2 regions of the Micromonospora olivasterospora genome follow, and region 2 is predicted to be linked to the other one. Evidence: riboswitches for the same ligand, from Rfam matches in the RefSeq annotation. Region 2 holds a riboswitch; the other holds the start of a gene.

Region 1 (7,640 bases), 3.4 Mb from region 2:
AGGATGTTGGTCAGGGCGAAGACGTTGCGCGCGTCGTCGTCGACCACGAGCACCTTGCGGCCGGCCAGCTCGGTGGCGTACCCCTCCACCGCCTGCGCGATCTCGCGTGCCGGACGGGCGAGCGGCACGACGTGCTCGGGCAGCGCCGCGGACAGGTGCAGGGCGATCCGCTCGCGCAGATCGTCCAGGCTGCCGAGGATCTCGACCGGCCGGTTGCCGGCCATCGCCCGGAACAGGGCGTCCTGCCCGCCGGTGAGGGGCCTGGCGTGGTACGCCAGCACCGGCACGCCCTGGTGCCCGGGATCGTCGTGCAGTGCCTTGAGCAGTACGGCGCCGCTGTCGTCGGGCAGGTCCAGGTGGACGATGACGCAGTGGTGCCGGCGGGCGGTGAGCGCCTCCAGCGCCGCCGGGGCGTCCACGGCGGTGGTCACCTGCACGGGCGGGTGGCCGTCGGCGAGCCCGGCGACCGCGCCGTGGACCAGCATGGTCAGCAGCCCCTTGTCGTGGTGTTCGAGGACGAGGACCCGCCGCTCGTCGGTCAACAGCCCGAGCGGGCCGAGCGCCGCGCCGAGGTCCAGCCCGGCCGGTACGCGGGGGGACGCCGTGACGGTGGGGGCCGGCGCGGGACCGGAGGCGGGAGTGGGCGCGGGCATGGTGGCCGGCAGGTAGAGGGTGAACGTGCTGCCCTGGCCGAGGACGCTGCGCGCGGTGATCCGGCCGCCGAGCAGGTGGGCGATCTCCCGGCTGATCGACAGTCCCAGCCCCGTCCCGCCGTACCGGCGGCTGGTGGTGCCGTCAGCCTGCTGGAACGCGTCGAAGATGGCGGTGAGGTGCTGCTCGGCGATCCCGATGCCGGTGTCGACGACCCGGAACGCGACCACCGTGTCGTCGGGCGCGAAGGTGTCCGGCAGCTCGTCCGGACGGGCGCGCTCGATGCGTAGCCGCACCCGGCCCTTCTCGGTGAACTTGACCGCGTTGGAGACGAGGTTGCGCAGCACCTGCCGCAGCCGCTGCTCGTCGGTGTGCAGCCGCTCCGGCACGTCGGGGGCGGTGCTGATCTCCAGTTCGAGGCCGCGCGGGGTGGTCAGCGGGCGGAACGTCGCGTCGACGTAGTCGCGCAGCACGCTCAGCTCGACCGTCTCCGGGTTGATGTCCATCTTCCCGGCCTCCACCTTGGACAGGTCGAGGATGTCGTTGATGAGCTGGAGCAGGTCGGCGCCGGCGGAGTGGATGACGGTGGCGTACTCGACCTGCTTCGGGGTGAGGTTGCGGGTCGGGTTCTGGGCCAGCAACTGGGCGAGGATGAGCAGCGAGTTCAGCGGCGTACGCAGCTCGTGGCTCATGTTGGCCAGGAACTCGGACTTGTACTTCGAGGCCAGCGCGAGCTGCTGGGCGCGGGCCTCCAGCTCCTGGCGGGCCTGCTCGATCTCGGAGTTCTTGGTCTCGATGTCGTGGTTCTGCCGGGCCAGCAGCGCCGCCTTGTCCTCCAGCTCGGCGTTGGAGCGTTGCAGTTCCTCGGAGCGGGCCTGCAGTTCCTCGGAGCGGGCCCGCAGCTCGGCGGCGAGGCGCTGCGACTCGGTGAGCAGCACGTCGGTGCGGGCGTTGGCCACGATGGTGTTGACGTTGACGCCGATGGTCTCCATCAGCTGGTCGAGGAAGTTGCGGTGCACCTCGGTGAACCGGGTCATGCTGGCCAGCTCGATCACGCCGAGCACCTGGTCCTCGAACAGTATCGGCAGGACGACCAGGTGCAGCGGCGCCGCCGCGCCGAGGCTGGAGGTGACGGTGACGTAGTCGGCGGGTACGGCGTCCACCACGATGGCCCGCTTGCTCGCCGCCGCCTGCCCGACGAGGGAGTCGCCGAGGGTGTAGCGGCGGCCGGCCGCGCGGTGGCCGTAGCCGCCGACCACCCGCAGGGTGGGGGTGTCGGCGTTCTCGTCCATCAGCAGGAACGTGCCGAGCTGCGCGGACACCAGCGGGGCCAGCTCGTCCATGACCAGGCCGGCGACGACCTCCAGGTCCCGGTGGCCCTGCATGAGGCCGGCGATGCGGGCCAGGTTGGTCTTGAGCCAGTCCTGTTCCTGGTTGGTCCGGGTGGTCTCGCGCAGCGACTCCACCATCGAGTTGATGTTGTCCTTCAGCTCGCCGACCTCGCCGGGGGCGTCCACGGTGATGGAGCGGGTGAGGTCGCCGGTGGCCACGGCGCTGGTCACCTCGGCGATGGCGCGGACCTGGCGGGTGAGGTTGCCGGCCAGCTCGTTGACGTTCTCGGTGAGCCGCTTCCAGGTGCCGGAGACGCCCTCCACCTCGGCCTGGCCGCCGAGCCGGCCCTCGCTGCCCACCTCCCGGGCCACCCGGGTCACCTCGGCCGCGAACGACGACAGCTGGTCCACCATCGTGTTGATGGTCGTCTTCAGCTCCAGGATCTCGCCCCGGGCGTCGACGTCGATCTTCTTGGTCAGGTCGCCCTGGGCGACGGCCGTGGTCACCTGGGCGATGTTGCGCACCTGCCCGGTGAGGTTGTTGGCCATCGAGTTGACGTTGTCGGTGAGGTCCTTCCAGGTGCCCGCCACGTTGGGTACGCGGGCCTGGCCGCCGAGCCGCCCCTCGGTGCCCACCTCGCGGGCCACCCGGGTCACCTCGTCGGCGAACGCGCCGAGGGTGTCGACCATGGTGTTGATGGTCTGGGCGAGCACGGCGACCTCGCCCTTGGCCTCCACCGTGATCTTGCGGCTCAGGTCGCCCTGGGCCACCGCCGTGGCGACCAGCGCGATCGAGCGCACCTGGTTGGTGAGGTTGTTGGCCATCTCGTTGACGTTGTCGGTGAGGTCCTTCCACGTACCGCCGACGTTGAGCACCCGGGCCTGGCCGCCGAGCCGCCCCTCCGTGCCCACCTCCCGCGCCACCCGCGTCACCTCGTCGGCGAACGCGGAGAGCTGGTCGACCATCGTGTTGATGGTCTCCTTGAGGGCCAGGATCTCGCCCCGGGCGTCGACCCGGATCTTCTGCGTCAGGTCGCCCTTCGCGACGGCCGTGGTCACCTCGGCGATGCTGCGCACCTGCGCGGTGAGGTTGTCGGCCATGACGTTCACCGACTCGGTGAGGTCCTTCCAGGTGCCGGAGACGCCCTTGACGTCGGCCTGGCCGCCGAGGCGCCCCTCTGTGCCCACCTCCCGCGCCACCCGGGTCACCTCGTCGGCGAACGACGACAGCTGATCCACCATCGTGTTGATGGTGTTCTTCAGCTCCAGGATCTCGCCGTGCGCGGTGACGGTGATCTTCTGCGACAGGTCGCCCCGGGCCACCGCCGTGGCCACCTGGGCGATGCTGCGCACCTGGTCGGTGAGGTTGACGGCCATCGAGTTGACGGAGTCGGTGAGGTCCCGCCAGGTGCCGGCGACGCCGCTGACCTGCGCCTGGCCGCCGAGCCGGCCGTCGGTGCCGACCTCCCGGGCCACCCGGGTGACCTCGGCCGCGAACGACGACAGCTGATCCACCATCGTGTTGATGGTGCTCTTGAGCTCGAGGATCTCGCCCCGGGCGTCGACGGTGATCTTCTGCGACAGGTCGCCCCGGGCCACCGCCGTCGTCACCTGGGCGATGTTGCGCACCTGGCTGGTCAGGTTGCCGGCCATGAAGTTCACCGAGTCGGTGAGGTCCCGCCAGGTGCCCGCCACGCCCGGCACCTCGGCCTGCCCGCCGAGCCGGCCCTCGCTGCCCACCTCCCGGGCCACCCGGGTCACCTCGTCGGCGAACGACGACAGCTGATCCACCATCGTGTTGATGGTGTTCTTCAGCTCCAGGATCTCGCCCCGCACGTCGACCGTGATCTTCTGCGACAGGTCACCCCGGGCCACCGCCGTGGCCACCTCGGCGATGTCCCGCACCTGGTCGGTGAGGTTACCGGCCATGGCGTTGACCGAGTCGGTCAGGTCCTTCCAGGTGCCGGACACCCCCGGCACCTCGGCCTGGCCGCCGAGCTGCCCCTCGGTGCCCACCTCCCGGGCCACCCGGGTCACCTCGGAGGTGAACAGCGACAGCTGGTCGACCATGCCGTTGAAGACGGTCGCGATCTCCCCCAGCAGGCCGTCGGCGTCCTCCGGCAGCCGGGTGCCGAAGTCACCGTCACGCACGGCGGTCAGGCCGGCCAGCAGCTGCCGCAATCCGGGGTCCGTCACCGGGCCCGCCGGGGTGGGAACCGTGGCGCCACGCCGTACCGTCGACCGTTCGACCATCGCATACTCCCGGAACCTGACCAGCCGGGCGGGCGTACCGGCCTCGGCGTTGAGTGCAGTTCGGCAAGTATGCATGCGGCCGGGGCCGGGACGGAAACGCGGCGCGGGGGTGGTCACCCGCCGCCGGCCACCCCCGGAAGGTGGGCGGTGACCCGGGCGGTCGTCCCGCCGCCGTCCCCGTCGTGGATCTCCAGGCCGTCGGTGAGCTGCTGGGCCAGCCACAGGCCACGGTGACCGACCTCGGTGGGCGCGGGCAGGGCCACGCGTACGTCGCCGAGGCCCGGCCCGTTGTCGCTGACCTCGCAGGTGAGCACGTCGCCGGCACGGCGCAGCCGCAGCGCGCCCCGGCCCCCGCCGTGCCGGACGACGTTGGTGACCAGTTCGTGCACCGCCAGGACGAAGTCCTCCAGGGGCACGCCGGTCAGCCCCGCCCGCTCGGCCGCGGCGGCGACGGCGTGCCGCAGCCGGGTCATCTCGTCGACGGTGATCGTCGCGGCCAGCAGGGTCGCCCCGGCACCCGCGCGGGAGGCGCCGGGCGTCGCGCCGCCGTCACCCGCACCGCTGCCCATGGCCGGACCGTACACGGCCCGCACCCGCCGCGGGCCGGCAATCCCGGTTCGCCCCCCTGGCGTCCCGCCGACTGTGGCAATATTCTCCACCTCACGCTTTCCCTTTGTAGCTCCTTTTCACCCCCGGCCGTCGACCGGCCATGAAGGAGATGCCATGCACCTCGACCATTCCGAACTGGACCGCCGTACGGTGCTGCGGGCCGGGCTCGGCGCGGCCGCCGTCGCCGTCGTCGGCTCGGAACTCGCGTTCCCCACCGCCGCGCGCGCCGCGTCCGCTTCGGACCTCGACTGGATCATCAGCTGCGACGAGTGGGGCGCCCGCCCGCCGAAGGATCCGCTGTCGGTCAGCGCCATTCCCACCAACAAGATCATCGTGCACCACATGGCGTTCCCGAACGTCACCGACTACTCCCGTGAGCAGGCGATCAAGCTGGCCCGGGACTGCCAGAACCTGCACATGGACGGCAATGGCTGGTCGGACACCGGCCAGCACTTCACGGTCAGCCGCGGCGGGTACGTGACGGAGGGCCGGCGCGGCAGCCTGGAGCGACTGACCGCCGGGGACCGGCAGATGATCTCGGCGCACTGCCCCGGGGAGAACGGCCGGGCCATCGGCATCGAGAACGAGGGCACGTACGTCAGCGAGACGCCCCCGCAGGCACTGCTGGACTCGCTGGTGCGGCTCTGCACGACGATCTGCCGTCAGTACGGGCTGCACGCCCACGACATCTTCGGCCACTGGGACTTCCGCAACACCCTGTGCCCCGGCGCCGCCTTCTACGCGCAGTTCCCGACGCTGCGCCGGCGGGTCTTCACCGAGCTGGGGACCGACCTCGCCGACGTGCCGGCCCGCCGCTGGCCGGACCTGTGGCGCTTCGTCAGCTCGCCCTCGGTGCGGGTGGTGCAGTACCTGCTCACCCACCGCGGCTACACACCAAGAAGGCCGTCCAGGACCTGCAGCGGCTGCACGGCCTGCCGCCGAACGGCAAGGTCGACACGAGCACCTGGTGCGCGCTGGTCGGCGGGGTCGTCCGCCAGTCGTTCCAGGCGGACTGAGCGGGACCGAGACCGCAACCGGCGGCGGCGCGTCGCACCCGCGCCGCCGCCGGGCCGTCCCAGGCGGACGAGCCGGCCCGCGTGACGTCGCGGAACCGGCGCCAGGTGCCCGAGAACGATTCGTCATCGACACGTACAATCAGACACCATTCGCCACCCAGAGCAATGGCGGCGACTCGGAGTGTGATCGCCGCCCCTCCGTTCGGTCACGCCGCGTGAGCGTGGTCATAACGACTGGACGGGCGGCCCGGCTGCCTTGCTAGTGTCGACGCAGGTCATGAGCGCCAGCGCGAAGCCCCGGCTCGCTGGCCGGCAACCCTCCTCCGCGGTGGGGTGCCCCGGGTGAAGACCAGGCACCGGAGTGTCACCGGTGCAAGCGTGGCCTGGTCCCCAGGTCATCACCGACCCTGGAGAGCCATGTCTGCCCACCACCACCGCCCGCCGGCCGGAGCCCCGCTCCCCCGCGTCGCGCTGGTCAGGCGCCGGCACGTGGACCTGATGCGAATGTGCAGCGCCGGCTGTCGCCGCCGCACCTCGCGCTGAGCGCCCCATCCGGCAACCCCTTCACCCGGTACGCCCACCCGGCGCCGTCCTCGGCGGCCGGCCGCGTGCCGTTCCTCGAACCAGGAGACACCCGTGCGATTCCTTCCTGCCCTGACCAAGGTCGCCGCCCTCGGCGCCGCCGCCGTCCTCGCCGCCGGGGCGCTGACCGCCTGCGGCGACGACGCCTCGAACACGGCGGACAACCCGTACGGCCTGCTGCAGGCCGGCGTGCTGCGCACCGGCACGCTCACCGACGCCCCGCCGAACGTGTACCTGAAGGACGGCAAGTTCACCGGCTTCGACAACGACCTGCTCACCGCCGTCGCCGCGAAGATCGGCCTGAAGGTGGAGTTCGTCGGCACCGACTTCTCCGCGCTGCTGTCCCAGGTCAACAACCACAAGTTCGACGTCGGCAGCTCCTCGATCACCATCACCGAGGCGCGGAAGAAGACCGTCGACTTCGGCAACGGCTACGACTTCGGCTACTTCGGCCTGGACGTACCCGCCGGTTCGTCGATCACCGGCTTCGACCAGCTCGCCGGCAAGCGGGTCGTGGTCGTGCAGGGCACCGTGCAGGACGACTACGCCACCGGGCAGAACCTGAACCCGGTGCGGGTGCCCGACTACAACGGCGCGCTCAACCAGCTCAAGGCCGGCACCGCCGACGCGTGGATCGCCCCCGCCGAGATCGGCGAGAAGACCGCCGCCGACAGCGGCGGCAAGGTCAAGGTGGCGGCGAAGCAGCTCAGCCCGGCCCCGACCGCGTACGCGGTGGCCAAGGGCAACGACAAGCTGCGCGAGGCGCTGAACAAGGGCCTCGACGAGGTCATCGCCGACGGCACCTGGACCCGTCTGCAGGCCCAGTACTACCCCGGCCGCCCGATCCCGGCCGACTTCAAGCCGGGCAGCGGCACCGTGCCGGTCCCGTCGGCCCCGGCGGCGACCGAGCCGTCGGCGTCCGCCTCGGCGGCCTCCTGACCGTACGGGCGACGAGCGAGCGGAGCGAACGAGGCGATGGATCCACTGAGCACCCTGTGGGAGACGTTCTTCGACTGGGACTCGATGCGCGTGGCGCTGCCCGAGATGTTGACGGTCGGGCTGCCCAACACGCTGATCCTGGCGATCTCGGCCGCTCTGCTCGGCTCGCTGCTGGGCATGCTGCTGGCCGTGGCGGGCATCTCCCGTACCCGGTGGCTACGCTGGCCGGCCCGGGTCTACACCGACATCTTCCGGGGCC
Region 2 (7,640 bases):
GTACTTGCGGTAGATCACACGGACCACGTCGCTCGGCATGAGTCCCCACCCTAGTCGATACCGGCCACTCGTCGCGCGGGGAAAGTTACGGGGCGCTGCCGTACCGTGACACCGCCACGCCGGGCGGGGCGCCCCGGGTGTCGGCGGCGGCGGGTACCGTCGCACGGTGACTCCGCCGCGCACCGCCACCGGTCCCGTCCCCCGCAGCACCGCCCGGCGGCGCGGCAACCGGCCCAGCGGCGTGGAGCTGCTCGCCGCCGCGGTCGGCGCGGTCCCCGGCGGGGCGGCCCGCCCCGGCCAGCAGCAGATGACCACCGCCATCGAGGAGTGCGTCGCCTCGGGCGACCACCTGCTGGTGCAGGCGGGCACGGGCACCGGCAAGTCGCTGGCGTACCTCGCGCCGGCGCTGACCGTCGACGGGCCGGTGGTGGTCTCCACCGCGACCCTGGCGTTGCAGTCCCAGCTGGTCGACCACGACCTGCCCCGGCTCGCCGACGCGGTGCGGCCGCTGCTCGGCCGCCGGCCCACGTACGCGGTGCTCAAGGGGCGGCACCACTACCTCTGCCTGGCCCGGCTGGACGGCTCCACAGAGGACGAGCCGCAGGACGGCCTCTTCGACGCGCCGGGCTCCGGGAGCGGCGGGAAGTGGCTCGGCGAGGCGGGCCGGCTCGGCAAGCAGATCCAGCGGCTGCGCGACTGGGCGATGGAGACCGAGACGGGCGACCGTGACGAGCTGGACCCGGGCGTCGACGACCAGGTGTGGCGGGTGGTGTCCATGCCGGCACGGGAGTGCGTCGGGGCGGCCCGCTGTCCGTTCGGCGCGGAGTGCTTCGCCGAGGCGTCCCGGGCACGGGCCCGGGAGGCCGACATCGTGGTCACCAACCACAGCCTGCTCGCCGTCGACATGCTCGCCGGCCGGCACATCGTGCCGCCGCACAAGCTGCTGATCGTGGACGAGGCGCACGAGCTGGCCGACCGGGTCTCCTCCGCCGCGCAGGCCGAGCTGGTGCCGGAGCTGATCGACCGGTCGGCCCGCCGGGCCCGCCCGCTGCTGCGCCCGGAGGTCGCCGAGCGGCTCACCGAGGCCGGCGACGCCCTCGCCGTCGGGCTGGCCGAGGCGCCCGCCGGCCGGCTCACCGCCGGGCTGCCGGGGCCGCTGCGCGAGGCGTGCACGCTGCTCGACGGGGCCACCCGGGCCGCCCTCGACGCTATCGGCGAGGCGAAGGCCGACGACCCGGACCCGGTCCGCAAACAGCAGGCCAAGGCGGTGCTGGACGAGCTGTCCACGACCGCCCAGCGGCTGCTGGAGGAGGCCGACCACGACGTCGCCTGGGTCGAGAAGCCGGACAACGGCAGTCGAAGGGCGCTCGTGGTCGCCCCGTTGTCGGTCGCCGGCACCCTCTCCGCCCACCTGTACGACGAGCGCACCGTCGTCGCCACCTCGGCGACGCTGACGCTCGGCGGCCGGTTCGACACGGTGGCCCGGGCACTGGGGCTGGAGGCGCCGCCGGTCGACCCGCCGTCCCCGGCCGCCGCCGCCCTGGCCGCCGCCACCGCGTCCGGCGGGTCGAGCGGCGCGGCGGCCGGTGGGAAGGCCGGCCCGGCCGCGGCCGGGCCGGGCGAAGGGCCCGCCGGCACCGCCCCGGCCACCGAGGGGCCCGGCTGGCGATCCCTCGACGTCGGGTCGCCGTTCGACTACGCCCGGCAGGGCATCCTGTACGTCGCCGCGCACCTGCCCCGCCCCAGCGTCTCCGGGCTGCCCGAGGCGGCCGGCGAGGAACTGCTCTCGCTGGTCGGCGCGCTGGGTGGGCGTACCCTCGGTCTCTTCTCCTCACGACGGGCCGCGCAGCAGGCGGCGGAGCTGCTGCGGGCGCGCACCGAGCTGCCGGTGCTGCTGCAGGGCGAGGAGTCGCTGCCGATCCTGGTGCGCAAGTTCCGCGAGGAGAGGTCGAGCTGCCTGTTCGGGGTGATGTCGCTCTGGCAGGGGGTCGACGTGCCCGGCGACTCCTGCCAGCTCGTGGTGATCGACCGGCTGCCGTTCCCGCGCCCCGACGAGCCGCTCGCCGCGGCCCGGGCCGCGGCCGTGGACGCCGGCGGCGGCTCCGGGTTCGCCGCGGTGAGCGTGCCGATCGCCGCCGTACGGCTCGCCCAGGGGGTGGGCCGGCTGATCCGGGCCACCGGGGACAAGGGCGTGGTCGCGGTGCTCGACTCCCGGCTGGAGACCGCCCGCGGCTACGGGCCGTTCCTGCGCCGCTCGCTGCCCCCGTTCTGGTACACCACCCGGCCGGAGGTCGTCCGCGGCGCCCTGGAGCGGCTCGCCCAGTCGTGACCCGGCGGCTACGGCGGGCGTCGCGTCAGGGGGCCTTGGCGGCGACCACCACGGCGTCCGGCGGCGTGTCCGGCACGGTGCGCGCGGCGAGCCGGCGGACGGCGGTGTTGAGCACCGCGATCAGCGGCACCGAGACCAGCGCCCCGGTGATGCCGGCGAGCACGACGCCGCCGGCGATGCCGATGATCACGGCGAGCGGGTGGATGGCCACCGCCCGACCCATGATCAGTGGCTGGAGCACGTGCCCCTCGACCTGCTGCACGCCGATCACCACGCCCAGGATGATCAGGGCGGTGACGGGGCCGCTGTCGACCAGCGCGACGAGCACCGCCACGCCGCCGGAGAGCGCCGCCCCGACGATCGGGATGAACGCCCCGAGGAACACCAGCGCCGCCAGCGGGAACGCGAACGGGATGTCGAAGATCACCAGGAAGATGCCGATGCCGACGGCGTCGATGAAGGCGACCAGCACCGTGGCCCGCACGTAGGCCACCAGGGTCTCCCAGGACGCCCGGCCGGCGTCGTCGACCTTCCACCGGGCGGCCACCGGCAGCAGCCGGACCAGGAAGCGCCAGATGCTGTTGCCGTCACGCAGGAAGAAGAACGTGGCGAACAGCACCAGCACCATGCCGGTCAGCACCTCGGCGAGGGTGGCGGCCGTGGCGATCGCCCCGCTGGTCAGGTTGTTGGTGTTCTCGTTGATCCAGTTCTGTGCCTCGTCGATGTACCGGTTGAGCTGGTTGTCCGAGAGGTGCAGCGGGCCCGTCTTGAGCCAGTCCTGGATCTGCCGCACGCCCTGGGACGCGTTCTTGCTCAGCTCCGGCACGCCCTTGATGAACTCGCTGACCACCAGGGTCAGCGTGCCGACGACGGCGGCCAGGCCGCCCACCAGCACCACCCCGGTCGCCAGGGAGCGGGGGAAGCGCGCCCGGAGCAGCCAGCCCACGGCCGGCGCCAGCAGCGCCGAGAGCAGCAGCGCGACGGCCAGCGGAATGATTACGACCCGGATGGTGCCGACGATCCTCAGCAGCGCCCACGCCACGGCCCCGATGACGATGAGCCGCCAGGACCAGGCGGCGGCGATCCGCAGGCCGTGCGGCACGTCCGCGTCGTCGCGGCTGGAGGTGGAGGCGTGCACCGCCGCCGGGGGCTGGGCGCCGGCCACCACGGCCGACGGCGGAGCCACCGGCCCGGGCGAGGCCGGCGAGGCCACCCCGCCCTCCTCCGGCCCGCCCGCGCCCACCGGGTCCGGACGGCCGCGCCGCACCGACTCCCGTCCGGGCCCGAACGCGCGGCGGAGCCGTCCGACCACCCGCTCCAAGCGGCTCAAGCGCACCTCCCGCATCAGGTAACCCGCCCGACCCGGACGACAGGGGGGCCAGCATACGTTTCCCGGCACCACCATAGGCCGGTTCCGCCACAGATGCCTCCGACCGTCACCGCGCAACCACCGGCGGGCCCGCCCGAGCCGACGGGGTACGGTTCCGTCGTGACCGCCGACAAGAATCTCGACTCCGGCCTGCCGATCCGCCTGCTGCACGACCGGGTGCTGGTGCGGACGGAGGGGAGCGAGGGTGAGCGCCGCTCCACCGCGGGCATCGTGATCCCGGCGACCGCCGCCGTGGGCAAACGCCTGGCCTGGGCAACCGCGGTGGGCGTGGGCCCGCACGTACGCTCGATCGTCTCCGGCGACCGGGTGCTCTTCGACCCGGACGACCGGTCGGAGGTGGAACTGCACGGCCGGGGGTACGTCCTGCTGCGCGAGCGGGACGTGCACGCGGTCGCCGCCGAGCGGGTCGAGACGGAGGCCTCCGGCTCCACCGGCCTGTATCTGTAAACACCCCTGCCCCGGGTCCGTCCCGGCTTCCGCCGTCGTTTGCGCGTGTCGGCGGCGGGAAGCCAGGCACGTCCGACGCCCTGGGGAGGGACCATGCCGGTATTCGTGAAGAAGCTGCTCGCCTGGGGAAGCGTCGCTTTTCTGATCTACTTCATGGCGTTCCGGCCCGAGGGCGCGGCGCAGATGGTCAAGGCGATCGGGGCGGGCCTGATGGCGATGGCGCAGGGCCTCGGCGACTTCCTCACCAGCCTGATGACCTGACCGGGGCCGGTCAGGTCGCCCGCCGGCGCGCGGGCCGGCCGGTGCGCGCGCCGGCCGGGCCGGTCAGGGGCGACCCGACGGCCAGGGGGCGGCCGGCCCGGGGCCGTACCAGCCCGGCGGCCCGTAGCCGGTCGGGTGGGCGGGCGGCGGTGGCGGCGCGAGCACCACGGGGATCGGCACGACCGGGTCCTCCGGGGCGTCGACCGGCCGCTGCGACCCGTCCGGGAACCGCAGGTGGTAGCGCTGGCCGTCCCAGCGCCCGACCGGGGCCTGCGGGTCACGGCCGACGAAGAACGACCGGTACGCGGTGATCGCGTCCAGCAGCTCCCGTTCCTCCCGCGCCGTCCGTTCCCGGTCGGCCTGGCTGCGGTCCAGTCCCCGGCGCATCCCGTCCCGCAGCAGGGCGAGGCGGGTGGCCGAGAACTGGTATCCGCGCATCGCCTTCACCCCGGCGTCCCCGGCCACCCGCCGCGCCCAGGTACGGGCGGCGTGCCGCCGGCCGAGGCTGCCCAGCGCCGCCACCTCGGGCGGGGTGAGCCAGCCGGCCCGCACGTAGTCCGGCAGGGTGCGCTCGGTCAGCCGCCCCTCCCAGCCGCGCAGCCACACGGCCAGGCCGACCATGCCGAAGAAGATCGGCACCATCACACCGAGATACCCGTACAGGGCGATCACCGCCTGCCCGGTGGCCTGGGCCAGCGACGGCAGCAGGTTCCAGGTGCCGTGCAGCATCATCGCCACCAGCAGCCCGGCGATCGGGGCGAGGAACCGGACGCGCCGGTCGGCCGTACGGGCGGCGATGCCCAGCCCCACCCCGGTCATCGAGGTGAACAGCGGGTGGGCGAACCCGAACAGCAGGATCCGCACGATGAAGATGGCGATGACCTGCTGGGCCCCGGTCGCCGGGCCGTACTCGTCGACGCCGGAGCGGTAGCCGTAACCGCCGAGGTAGAGGATGTTCTCCACCATCGCGAAGCCGACCGCCGACAGCCCGCAGTAGACCAGGCCGTCGGTGATCCCCGACCACTCCCGGCGGCGGAAGACCAGCAGCAGGATCGGCCCGAGCGCCTTGGTCAGCTCCTCGATGAACGGGGCGACCAGCACCCCGGTGAGCGCGGCGGGCAGGTGCCAGTCGGCGAACCGGGCGGCGAAGAACTCGTTGACGGTCAGCGAGGCGGCGGTGGAGACGAACGCCCCCCAGGCGAAGCAGAAGACCAGGTACTTCAGCGGCTCCGGCTCGTACCGGTCGAGCCAGAGGAAGGCGGCGACCAGCACCGGCACCGGCAGGATGGCGGCGAGCACGCCGACGAGGAGCGCCTCCGGGCCGAGGTTCGAGCCGAGCACGAACAGCATGTAGACCGCGCAGGCCGCGATCAGCAGCACCACCAGGCCCAGCACCAGGATCCGCCGCCAGCCCAGCCGGCGCGGCGGCATCCTGTCGGCCCCGCCGGGCGGCGACGGGACGGGGGGCGCGGTCCACGGCGAGGCGGCGCCGCCGCCGGACGGAGTGTCGGCCATCCCGTCAGCGTAGTCACCCCCGACCGCCGGGTCCGGCCGCATCCGCCCGGCGGTATGCTGCCGGCAGGTCACGAGCGCCAGCGTGAAGCCCCGGCTTGCTGGCCGGCAACCCTCGTCAAGTTCGCGGTGGGGTGCCCCGGGTGATGACCGGGCCCAGCCCCGTCCGGCGCTGGGCAAGCGCGGACCCCGTCCCGGTGCCCACCCCGGGGTCCCCGGACCTCGGAGGTAGGCCAGTGCCCGTCACCCTCGTATCCCCGCTGCCCCCGCTGCCGGCGCGGACCGCCCGGCCGCTCGACGTGCTCGGCGTGCCGGGCCAGGTCAACCTCGACCACGCCGCCAGCGCGCCGTGCGCGCGGGCCGCGGCCGACGCCGTGGCCGAGCTCCTGCCCTGGTACGCGAGCGTGCACCGCGGCGCCGGGGCGCTGTCGCGGCGCTGCACGCTGGAGTACGAGCGGGCGCGGCAGACGGTCGGGGACTTCTTCGGCGCCCGCGCGGGCGACCACGTGGTCTTCACCCGCAACACCACGGACGCGCTGAACCTGCTGGCCCGGGCCCTGCCCCCCGGGACCACGGTGGTCACCTTCGCCGGGGAGCACCACGCCAACCTGCTGCCCTGGCCGCGCGGCTCGGTGCGGCTGCCGGTGCCGGCCGCCGCGGGCGAGGCGGTCCGCGCCCTGGACGCCGCCCTGACCGAGCTGCGCCGGGGCACGCGGGCCGACCCGCCGGTGCTGGTCGCGGTGACCGGGGCGAGCAACGTGACCGGGGAGCGCTGGCCGGTGGCCGAGCTGGCCCTGGTGGCCCGCCGGCACGGCGCCCGGATCGCGGTCGACGCCGCCCAGCTCGCCCCGCACGCCCCGGTCGACGTGGCCGCGCTGGGCGTGGACTACCTGGCCGCCTCCGGGCACAAGCTGTACGCGCCGTTCGGGGCGGGGGTGCTGCTCGGCCGGGGCGACTGGCTCGACGCGGCCCCGCCCTACCTGGCGGGAGGCGGCGCCACCAGCCACGTCGGCGCGGCCACCCACGAGGTGCGCTGGGCCACCGGCCCGGCCCGGCACGAGGGCGGTACGCCCAACCTGCTCGGCGCGGTCGCCCTGGCGGCGGTGTGCGCGGCGCTGGCCGACGCGGACCGGGCCGAACTGCACGCCCACGAGCAGGCGCTGCTGGCCCGGCTTCGGGACGGCCTGGCCGCCCTGCCGCACGCGGTGGAGCTGCGCACCTTCGGCCCGGACGCGCCGCGGGTCGGCATCGTGTCGTTCGTCGTGGCCGGCCGGGACTCGGCCGAGGTGGCGGCGGAGCTGGCCGCGCGGCACGACATCGGGGTCCGCGACGGGCTGTTCTGCGCCCACCCGCTGGCCCGGCGGCTGCTCGCCGAGGCCGCCGCCCGCAGCGGTCGCGCCGACCTGCCGCCGACCGCCCTGCGGGCCAGCCTCGGGCTGGGCAGCACGACCGACGACGTGGACCGCCTGCTCGCCGCCCTCGCCGAGCTCCCGTGACCGCTCAGCCGAGGGCCGGTGCGGTGGGGGGCTGCGGGCCGGGCCTGCCCTCGGGCGCGCCCTCCTCCCGCTCCGGCCTGCCGAACGCCTGGCGGACCAGCCGGTTCGCCTCCTCCTGCTCGATGCCGGAGGCGACCATCAGGTCGCTGGCGGTCGTCCGCACCTGGGCGATCACCACGCTGCCCGAGAAGCCCACCCCCTGCCC

Evidence for each region. A riboswitch is a leader RNA that binds a small molecule or an ion and turns the genes downstream of it on or off. The one in region 2 is predicted to bind S-adenosylmethionine.
Region 1: another riboswitch for S-adenosylmethionine. It lies ahead of JD77_RS24550 (ABC transporter substrate-binding protein); the one in region 2 lies ahead of JD77_RS08925 (aminotransferase class V-fold PLP-dependent enzyme).

What each region holds. Positions count from the first base shown of each region.
Region 1 covers NZ_VLKE01000001.1:5,344,104-5,351,743, reverse strand. The annotation lists gene JD77_RS24565 (HAMP domain-containing protein) at 1-4,235, opposite strand, end outside; gene JD77_RS24560 (ATP-binding protein) at 4,349-4,804, opposite strand; partial or broken gene JD77_RS35240 (peptidoglycan recognition protein family protein) at 4,803-5,513, shown strand; gene JD77_RS35235 (peptidoglycan-binding domain-containing protein) at 5,564-5,860, shown strand; SAM riboswitch class IV at 6,134-6,245, shown strand; gene JD77_RS24550 (ABC transporter substrate-binding protein) at 6,497-7,381, shown strand; gene JD77_RS24545 (amino acid ABC transporter permease) at 7,418-7,640, shown strand, end outside.
Region 2 covers NZ_VLKE01000001.1:1,945,749-1,953,388, forward strand. The annotation lists gene JD77_RS08900 (DUF402 domain-containing protein) at 1-39, opposite strand, end outside; gene JD77_RS08905 (ATP-dependent DNA helicase) at 167-2,329, shown strand; gene JD77_RS08910 (AI-2E family transporter) at 2,355-3,734, opposite strand; gene JD77_RS08915 (GroES family chaperonin) at 3,819-4,166, shown strand; gene JD77_RS31960 (hypothetical protein) at 4,272-4,427, shown strand; gene JD77_RS08920 (PrsW family intramembrane metalloprotease) at 4,491-5,942, opposite strand; SAM riboswitch class IV at 6,009-6,128, shown strand; gene JD77_RS08925 (aminotransferase class V-fold PLP-dependent enzyme) at 6,176-7,435, shown strand; gene JD77_RS08930 (FUSC family protein) at 7,440-7,640, opposite strand, start outside.